3 regions of the Streptococcus uberis genome follow, and region 1 is predicted to be linked to each of the others. Evidence: predicted binding sites of a transcription regulator. Region 1 holds the regulator's gene; each other region holds the start of a gene.
What was found. Region 1 encodes HrcA, which represses chaperone genes, less so after heat shock. Its sites were predicted from a motif close to TTAGCACTCNNNNNNNNNGAGTGCTAA; they were not measured.

Region 2: the regulator HrcA is predicted to act here: its motif matches at 1,258-1,284, upstream of groES (co-chaperone GroES).
Region 3: the regulator HrcA is predicted to act here: its motif matches at 1,524-1,550, upstream of DQM95_RS06855 (ATP-dependent Clp protease ATP-binding subunit).

The regions. Positions count from the first base shown of each region.
Region 1 is NZ_LS483397.1:1,604,689-1,607,975, forward strand. Features, by position in the region: gene dnaK (molecular chaperone DnaK) at 1-326, opposite strand, end outside; gene grpE (nucleotide exchange factor GrpE) at 442-1,020, opposite strand; gene hrcA (heat-inducible transcriptional repressor HrcA) at 1,065-2,099, opposite strand; gene DQM95_RS08260 (glycoside hydrolase family 73 protein) at 2,229-2,816, opposite strand; gene DQM95_RS08265 (M15 family metallopeptidase) at 2,813-3,287, opposite strand, start outside.
Region 2 is NZ_LS483397.1:1,864,224-1,867,510, reverse strand. Features, by position in the region: gene DQM95_RS09480 (ATP-dependent Clp protease ATP-binding subunit) at 1-1,179, shown strand, start outside; gene groES (co-chaperone GroES) at 1,321-1,608, shown strand; gene groL (chaperonin GroEL) at 1,654-3,282, shown strand.
Region 3 is NZ_LS483397.1:1,320,800-1,324,086, forward strand. Features, by position in the region: gene DQM95_RS06840 (amino acid ABC transporter ATP-binding protein) at 1-366, opposite strand, end outside; gene DQM95_RS06845 (amino acid ABC transporter permease) at 363-1,052, opposite strand; gene DQM95_RS06850 (DUF1797 family protein) at 1,179-1,409, opposite strand; gene DQM95_RS06855 (ATP-dependent Clp protease ATP-binding subunit) at 1,664-3,287, shown strand, end outside.

The DNA.
Region 1 (3,287 bases):
ACTTTTTCACCTAAATAATCTTCTGCATAACCTTTAAGGTATTGAAGAATCATTGCTGAAATTTCTTGTGGTGTATAATCTTTACCATTAGCTGATACTTTTTCAGAAGTACCCATTTTAGATTTAATTGAAATAACAGTATCTGGATTTGTCACTGCTTGTCGTTTAGCTGCGTCACCAACAATGATTTCACCATTTTTGAAAGAAACAACTGAAGGAGTTGTACGATTACCTTCTGGATTTGCGATGATTTTGCTTTCAGTTCCTTCAAGAACTGCGACAGCTGAGTTAGTTGTACCTAAGTCAATACCAATAATTTTTGACATGTTTTTTTACCTCTTATATTTTCTTATACTAGTCTAGTTTAACGACTTGGCGGTCGAATCAGTGTTTTTTGTTTTTAGAGCTCAGTACCTTCGCAATGGCTGAGCAGGAAAAGCTTTAATTGTAGACAACAACCATGGCTGGTCTTAACAAACGTTCATGGAGCTTATAACCTTTTTGGAAGACCTGTGCAATGGTATCTGCTGGATGTTCTTCATCAGCTGGTAGTGTTTGAACTGCCATATGAATATTATGATCAAAGGTTTCTAATGGTACTTCTTCAATCCCTTCTTCTTTCAGGGCTTGAATTAAACTTTCTTGCACCATTTCTATTCCTTTTTTAACATCATCTGTCAACCCTTCCACAGCTAGAGCACGCTCAAGATTGTCTAAACTTGGTAAGATTTTTTTGGCTAAATCCTGTGAACGAAATCGTTGCAAGGATTGACGTTCCTCATTTGCTCTGCGTTGAATATTTTGCATTTCAGCATGAGCACGAAGGTATTTGTTTTCAAACTCTTCGGCACGTTCATTTGCGATTTCTAATTCAGATTTTTCGTCAACTTCTGAATTGTCATCGTTCGTTTTCTTTTCGTCAGCTTTTTCATCAAGGTTTTCAGCTGAGGTTTCAGGATTTTCCTCAATGATTTCTTCAAGGTCATCTTTTTTGATGTCTTCTTCATGTTTATGTGACATGGAAGCACCTCTTTCTCTCTTATTTTCTTTTCTAATTAACTTCTCTAATTAACTTCGTAATGATTACTGTTTAGGTAACGATAGTAATCCCTTAGCTTAATTGCTAAGATACGTCCCATCACATTGATTAAACTAACATTCCGACGATAATTCATATCAATAGGTCCAATTAAGCTTAGCAAGCCAAAACCACGATAGGGAATTAAAAATTTGTAGGTCAACAAACTCAGATTTGCTAGTGCTGGTTCATTACTGTCAGCAACCTGAACTGTTGCCATCTCATTTTCAGACATTCCTTGCCGTATCGTAAAGGCTAGATGTTGTTCATTATTTAAAAACTGGTAAGTGTCAAGACCAGCATACTCCAATGCATTGACCTTACCTGAAACAAAAATACTTTCTTGGAATAACTCCCGAAAAATGTATTCAAATAAATCCAAAACATTATCTGTAACGGTGAAATACTTCTGTAAAATTTGAGGTATCTCTGTTCTTAATTTATAATGGACATCCATCAGATTTCTACCTAGCAGGCGTTCATCAACAATTTCCTTAATTTTAACCAAGTCTCTGGTTAAAAAATTTTTGGGAATGGCGAATTGAACTGTTTGAGGTTTTGATTCATCCAAATTCAATACTGCTAAGGCATCATGATTAGAGAGTTGAACAATATCAAAAGCCGTCAGTTTTTGATGGGATGGTTCAACATCTAAGATAGCTACCGAGTAGTGCGTCATATCTGCTAAAACTTGACTTGCTTTTGCTAAAATATCTTCTAAGCGAAAAGCTTCAAAATCAAAAGCTTTAACCAATTGATAGATGTCACTCTCATCGACACTATCGAGGCTTAAGGAATGTTCGACAAAATACTTAAATCCAGCAGGACTTGGCATTCTTCCACTTGACGTGTGAGCTTTTTCCAAAAGCCCTAATTTTTCAAGCTTTGCCATTTCATTTCGAATAGTGGCACTGCTTGTTTCAATACTAGCTTGAAGCGCTTTGGAACCCACAGGTTCATGCGTTTGTGTAAACAAGTCAATAATCAGATTTAAAATCTCATTTTGGCGTTCCGTTATCACCAGCACTCCCCCTTTCGTTTAGCACTCTGATAATAAGACTGCTAACTTATATTTCCATTATACTCTATAAAAAAATACTGTCAAGGAAAAAACACAAAAAATTAGCACTCTTTTCTTAGAGTGCTAATTTTACCGATCATATTGCGTTAAATCATTTTCTTCTATTGTTTTGATCAATTTATCAGAATAATTTTTATCATATGAATAAAGATAATCCTCGATAGCTTGAGCAGGTCCTTTATAACCTTCTGAAGTTGCAAGTGTACGATAGAAGTGTTTGTCCCAAACATCACCAGACCTTAGGGTAAGGAAATAATCACGAATAGCGGCTTCCCAATCTTTATATTGGATGAAACGGACCTTGCTAGAGACAGGATGATTACCTAAGGGTCTATTGGTGACTAAGGTTACTCCGTCTTTTCCAGGTCTTGATTCTATTGCAAAAAGGTTATGATAGCGAGAGGCCAAAAGGGTTTGCCCACTTTGACTTTCTAGAACCGCTTGACCAATGATAATGGACGGCCTAATGCCATAAGCTTTTGCATAAGGCTTAATCTCGTTAGCAATTGTTGTGATAAATTCTTTTTTAGAATAGGGTACTGTCACCAATTTCCCAGCTTGACTAGCTTGACTGTTCACAATTAAAGGAGTAACCAAAAGAAAAAGAAAAGTCAAAAATATACCTATGAAATAGGAAAAAGTCAGTCGATTTCTCATTTTTTCTCCTTCAATAACTTAATATACTCTTCTAATGATATTTGATGCTTGCTGATATAAGCTGCTGATTTTTTTCCAACATAGCGAAAATGCCAATCTTCATAGCCGACTCCGGTTGACTCCTGTTTCCCATCTGGAAAGCGCAAGATAAAACCATATTTAGGAGCTAAAGCAGTCACTTGTTTGACAGTTTCGACATCACTCTGATTTAATGCATCTACTGTACTCATATCAATCGCAAGGCCTGTTTGATGTTCGCTTGATCCAGCCGGTTGTGAGTAGGTTTGGACAATAGCTTCCGCAGCCTCTTGCGTTAAACTCGGATCATTAGCCATTTCCTGAGACACATAAGATTGATAAAGCTCCGCTTGATAGGCAACGCTTCGATAACCAGAAATCAGATGCTCTTGAGCATTCACTGCCTGGGCGGCAGCAAGAAACTCTGCAGTAGCATCAGCAATCCGTTTATCG
Region 2 (3,287 bases), 260 kb from region 1:
TCTGCGATTGATTTATTAGATGAAGCTAGCGCAACGGTTCAAAGTTTCGTCAAAAAAGAGGCGCCTGCCTTCATCACACCCATTGACCAAGCCATCATAAAAGGTGATTTTAAAACAGTTAGCCAACTTTTGAAAGCTTCCAAGGCTAAGCCCCAGAAACCAACTCCTGTTACTGAAGAAGATATCATGTCTACATTAAGTAAATTGTCAGGAATTCCACTGGAAAAAATTAGCAAGGCAGATAGTCAGAAATACCTTAACCTGGAAAAAGAATTGCATAAGCGTGTTATCGGTCAAGAGGATGCAGTCTCAGCAATTTCAAGAGCTATCAGACGCAATCAGTCTGGTATTCGAACAGGTAAACGTCCGATTGGCTCCTTTATGTTCCTTGGACCGACAGGTGTTGGGAAAACAGAATTAGCAAAAGCTTTAGCAGAACTCTTATTCGATGATGAATCAGCTCTCATTCGTTTTGATATGTCAGAATACATGGAAAAATTCGCTGCTAGCCGTTTAAATGGAGCACCTCCAGGATATGTTGGCTATGACGAGGGCGGTGAGTTGACCGAAAAAGTACGTAACAAGCCCTATTCTGTTCTTCTCTTCGATGAAGTTGAAAAAGCCCATCCAGATATCTTTAATGTTTTGTTACAAGTCTTGGATGATGGACAATTAACGGATTCTCGTGGGCGAAAAGTCGATTTTTCAAATACAATCATTATCATGACAAGTAATTTAGGTGCTACAGCGCTTCGAGATGATAAAACGGTTGGATTTGGTGCTAAAGATATCAACCATGATCATTCGGCCATGGAAAAACGCATCTTAGAAGAATTGAAAAAAACCTACCGACCAGAATTTATCAACCGAATTGATGAAAAAGTTGTCTTCCATAGCTTAAGTCAAGAAGACATGCGACAAGTTGTCACGATTATGGTTCAACCCTTGATTAAGAACTTGGAAGAAAAAGGGATTACCCTCAAAATGCAACCATCTGCATTAAAATATTTGTCTGAAGTCGGTTATGATGTTGAGATGGGGGCAAGGCCACTAAGACGAACCATCCAAACAGAAATCGAAGACAAGTTGTCAGAATTCATTTTATCTGGTCAACTTAAAACTGGTAAGACTTTAAAAATTGGTATGAGCCAAGGTAAATTAAAATTTGATATGGTCTAAATGAAAAGGAGTCTCCTCAAAAAAGAGGGACTTTTTTTCTTGACTAATTTTGACCAAGTGATAAAATAGAAATTGGAATTGGCACTCTTCTTTAAAGAGTGCTAATATTTAATCAGATTCTTTTTATTGGAGGAAATACAGATGTTAAAACCATTAGGAGACCGCGTGGTCGTTAGATTTGAAGAAGAAAAAGAACAAACAGTTGGTGGTTTTGTACTCGCAGGCAATCATAAAGAGTCAACCAGAAAAGCAACAGTTGTTGCTGTGAGTGAAACTGGCATGCGTACGATTACAGGTGAAGTTGTCCCTCCATCTGTTACAGTTGGTCAAATGGTCTTAGTAGAAGATGGTCAGGTTTTAGAAGTAACTCATGAAGATGAGAAATTAGCAATTATTCGGGAAGCTGATATTATTGCGATTTTAGGATAAACAATCCTTTAAGATAGAAGTTAAGAAAAGAAAGAAGGATAAAAGATGGCAAAAGACATTAAATTTTCAGCAGATGCGCGTGCAGCAATGGTGCGTGGGGTAGATATTTTAGCAGATACTGTAAAAGTAACTTTGGGCCCAAAAGGTCGTAACGTTGTTCTTGAAAAAGCATTTGGTTCACCACTAATCACAAATGACGGGGTAACCATTGCAAAAGAAATTGAATTAGAAGACCATTTCGAAAATATGGGAGCTAAATTGGTTTCAGAAGTTGCTTCAAAAACCAATGATATCGCAGGAGATGGAACAACTACAGCAACAGTATTAACTCAAGCAATTGTCCGAGAAGGGTTAAAAAATGTCACTGCAGGGGCTAATCCAATTGGCATTCGTCGCGGTATTGAAAAAGCAACATCAGCCGCAGTTGAAGAATTAAAAGCTATTGCCCAACCAGTTTCCGGAAAAGAGGCTATTGCCCAAGTAGCTGCCGTGTCATCACGTTCAGAAAAAGTTGGGGAGTATATCTCAGAAGCCATGGAACGTGTAGGCAATGATGGTGTTATCACAATTGAAGAATCACGTGGTATGGAAACAGAACTTGAAGTGGTTGAAGGGATGCAATTTGACCGCGGATACTTATCACAATATATGGTAACAGATAATGAAAAAATGGTTGCTGATCTTGAAAACCCATTTATCTTAATCACAGATAAAAAAGTATCAAATATTCAAGAAATTTTACCGTTATTGGAAGAAGTGCTTAAAACCAGTCGTCCCCTTCTCATTATTGCAGATGATGTTGATGGTGAAGCTTTGCCAACACTTGTTTTAAATAAAATTCGTGGAACATTCAACGTTGTTGCTGTTAAAGCCCCTGGCTTTGGCGATCGCCGTAAAGCCATGCTAGAAGATATCGCTATCTTGACAGGTGGAACAGTTATTACTGAAGATTTAGGTTTAGACCTTAAGGATGCAACAATTGCTACGCTCGGTCAAGCAGCTAAAGTGACTGTAGACAAGGATTCCACAGTTATTGTTGAAGGTGCTGGCTCTGCGGAAGCAATTGCTAACCGTGTTGGATTGATCAAATCACAGTTAGAAACAACAACTTCTGAGTTTGATCGTGAAAAATTACAAGAACGTTTGGCTAAGTTAGCTGGTGGTGTGGCAGTTATTAAAGTAGGTGCTGCAACAGAAACAGAACTTAAAGAAATGAAATTACGCATTGAAGATGCCCTTAATGCAACTCGTGCAGCAGTTGAAGAAGGTATTGTATCAGGTGGTGGAACAGCACTTGTTACGGTTATTGACAAAGTGGCAGCCTTAGAACTTACTGGCGATGAAGCAACCGGACGTAACATTGTCCTTCGTGCTCTCGAAGAACCAGTTCGTCAAATTGCTTATAATGCTGGTTATGAAGGATCAGTTGTCATTGATAAATTGAAAAATAGTCCAGTTGGAACAGGATTCAATGCTGCAACAGGTGACTGGGTAGATATGATTGAAACAGGTATCATTGACCCTGTCAAAGTTACTCGCTCAGCTCTTCAAAATGCTGCTTCAGTTGCAAGTCTCATCTTAACAACTGAAGCTGTTGTGGCTAATAAACCAGAACCAGCTGCCCCAGCAATGCCAGGAGGAATGGACCCAAGCATGATGGGTGGAATGATGTAATTCTT
Region 3 (3,287 bases), 280 kb from region 1:
ATAAGCTTTTTGCTCTGCTTCACTTGTCGATAATCCTTTTGTTTTGATTGGGGATAAGGTGATATTTTCTAATACCGTCATATTTGGAAACAGGTTAAACTGTTGAAAGACCATTCCCATTTTTTCTCGCATTTTAAAAATATCATTTTTCTTATCTGTAATGTCTATTCCTTCAAAGGTAATGCGTCCCTTGGTCGGTTCTTCAAGAAGATTCATACTTCTAAGCAGTGTTGATTTTCCTGATCCAGAGGGACCAATAATGACTAATACTTCGCCTTGTTCGATCCTTAAATCAATCCCTTTTAAAACCTCATTTTTCCCAAAGTATTTATGGAGGTTTTCAATATGAATTAGTGTATCACTCATGCTTTTTTAACTCCTTGTCCCATCTTGTTTTCTAAAATCGTTAATAAATAGGATAAAACCGTTGTCACCATCAAATAGTAAAATGCCGCAAATAACAATGGTGTAATTGGTAAATAGGTTGACGTTACTACTGTTTGAGCCCCATTCCACAACTCCATGACACCGATAGTTTGTAAAAGTGCACTATCTTTGATGATTGTAATAAATTCATTTCCTAAAGCAGGTAAAATGTTTTTAAAGGCTTGTGGCAAAATAACATAACGCATTGCATTTTTCGGTCTAATTCCTAACGAATATGCCGCTTCAAGTTGTCCTTTTGGAACAGCTTCAATTCCAGCACGTACAATTTCAGAAATATAGGCTCCACTATTTAATGAAATGATAATAATACCTGGCAATAACCTTGAAAAATCTAAATCCAAAACACCAAAATTGACAGTTGGCATATTATTAAAATGCATCCATGCAAATGCAATCATAATCTGTACAACCATTGGAGTGCCACGAAAAATCCAAACATAAAAATTGGCTAACCACTTCAAGGGAGTAAATGAACTACGCTTGACAAAAGTGATCAAAACCCCAATAATCGTGCCAAAAAAAACGACACAGGCAGAAATCATTATTGTGACTATGACACCATAGTTGAAATAAGCCCAATATTCAGGCAAAAAAGAAAAATTCATTCTATCATCCTACAATCTAATTTTTTAAAATAATAGAAATAATTATAACATCTTATGAATAAAAATACAACGTTTTTTGACATAAAAAAAAGCTTACCCAAGTAAGCTCAATCTTAGTCTATTTTCTTAGTATAATAAATCGTAAATTTCCATTGCAATTAAATCAATACTATCAAATGAATATGATTCACGTGCTTCTACATCGCGCAAGGTAAAGACTGGTCCATTTTCAGGATCATTTGCAAAAGAAACTTCCGCAACGACAACACCCTCACGTTCAAAATTTCTTTTTAAGTTGCCACCATCGTTGACCATCAATTCTAAACGATTGATGATTCTCACTAAATGTGATTCCATTTCCGTTCTCCTATTCGTTTATTATCCCTATTATTTTAACATAAAAATAACTAAACAAACACTAAAATAACTATTTTTCTTGAATTTTATGCCCTTTTTCAATCGAAAATACAATTATCACTCTAAGTCACTAAGTGCTAAAATTCTGAACTTTTTACTTGATTTCCTTTTTGGAGGTGCTATAATATGAGTATAAAGTTTGACCATTTTTGACTAAATGTTTTGACTTTTATTCTGACCTTTGGAGGTATATTATGCTTTGTCAAAATTGTAAATTAAATGAAGCAACTATTCATCTATATACGAATGTGAATGGAAAACAAAGACAGGTAGATCTTTGTCAAAATTGTTATCAAATCATGAAAACAGATACTAATAATCCTATCCTAGGTGGTCAAAATGGGAAACCACAACAAGATTCGATAAATCCATTCTTTGATGACTTTTTTGGTGATCTCAACAATTTCAGGGCATTTGGTCAATTGCCTAACACGCCACCAACTCAATCTGGAGGCGGACAAGGTAATGGGGGACACCGTGGAGGATACAACGGGTCCCAGGCTCAAGCTGCTCAAACGCAAAAACCAAATGGCCTTTTAGAAGAATTCGGTATCAATGTAACTGATATTGCCAGAAGAGGTGATATTGATCCTGTTATCGGACGCGATGATGAGATTGTTCGCGTCATTGAAATTCTAAATCGACGGACTAAAAATAACCCTGTCCTTATTGGGGAACCTGGTGTTGGTAAAACTGCAGTTGTGGAGGGTTTAGCTCAAAAAATTGTAGATGGGGATGTTCCACATAAATTACAACACAAACAAGTCATTCGATTAGATGTAGTCAGTTTAGTTCAAGGAACTGGCATTCGTGGTCAGTTCGAAGAACGCATGCAAAAACTAATGGAAGAAATCCGAAATCGCCAAGATGTCATTTTATTTATTGACGAAATTCATGAGATTGTCGGTGCTGGTAGTGCAGGCGATGGCAATATGGATGCTGGTAACATTTTAAAACCTGCCCTTGCTCGTGGAGAATTACAACTGGTTGGTGCAACGACGTTGAATGAATATCGGATCATTGAAAAAGATGCAGCACTCGAAAGACGTATGCAGCCAGTTAAAGTTGATGAACCTTCAGTTGAGGAAACCATCACTATTTTAAAAGGGATTCAAAGCAAATATGAAGATTACCATCATGTGAAATACAGTCAAGATGCTATCGAAGCTGCTGCTCACCTTTCTAATAGGTATATTCAGGATCGTTTCCTTCCCGATAAAGCCATTGATTTGCTCGACGAAGCCGGTTCTAAAATGAACTTGACATTAAACTTTGTTGATCCCAAAGAGATTGATAAGAGATTAGTCGAAGCTGAAAACTTAAAAGCGCAAGCCACTAGGGATGAAGATTTTGAACGCGCAGCTTACTTCAGAGACCAAATTGCAAAATACAAAGAATTGCAAAAACAAAAGGTAGACGACGAAGACACGCCTATTATCACAGAAAAAACAATTGAAGCCATTGTTGAACAAAAAACCAATATTCCAGTTGGCGATTTAAAGGAAAAAGAACAATCCCAATTGGTCAACTTATCAGATGATCTTAAAGCGCATGTCATCGGTCAAGATGATGCGGTTGAAAAGATTGCAAAAGCTATTCGACGTAATCGTGTCGGACTTGGTAGCCCTAATCGTCCTATTGGTTCTTTCCTTTTCGTTGGACCGACTGGTGTTGGTAAAACAGAGCTTTCTAAGCAATTGGCTATTGAACTTTTTGGATCTGCTGATAATATGATTCGATTTGACATGTCGGAATACATGGAAAAACATGCTGTTGCTAAATTGGTAGGAGCGCCTCCAGGATATGTTGGTTATGAGG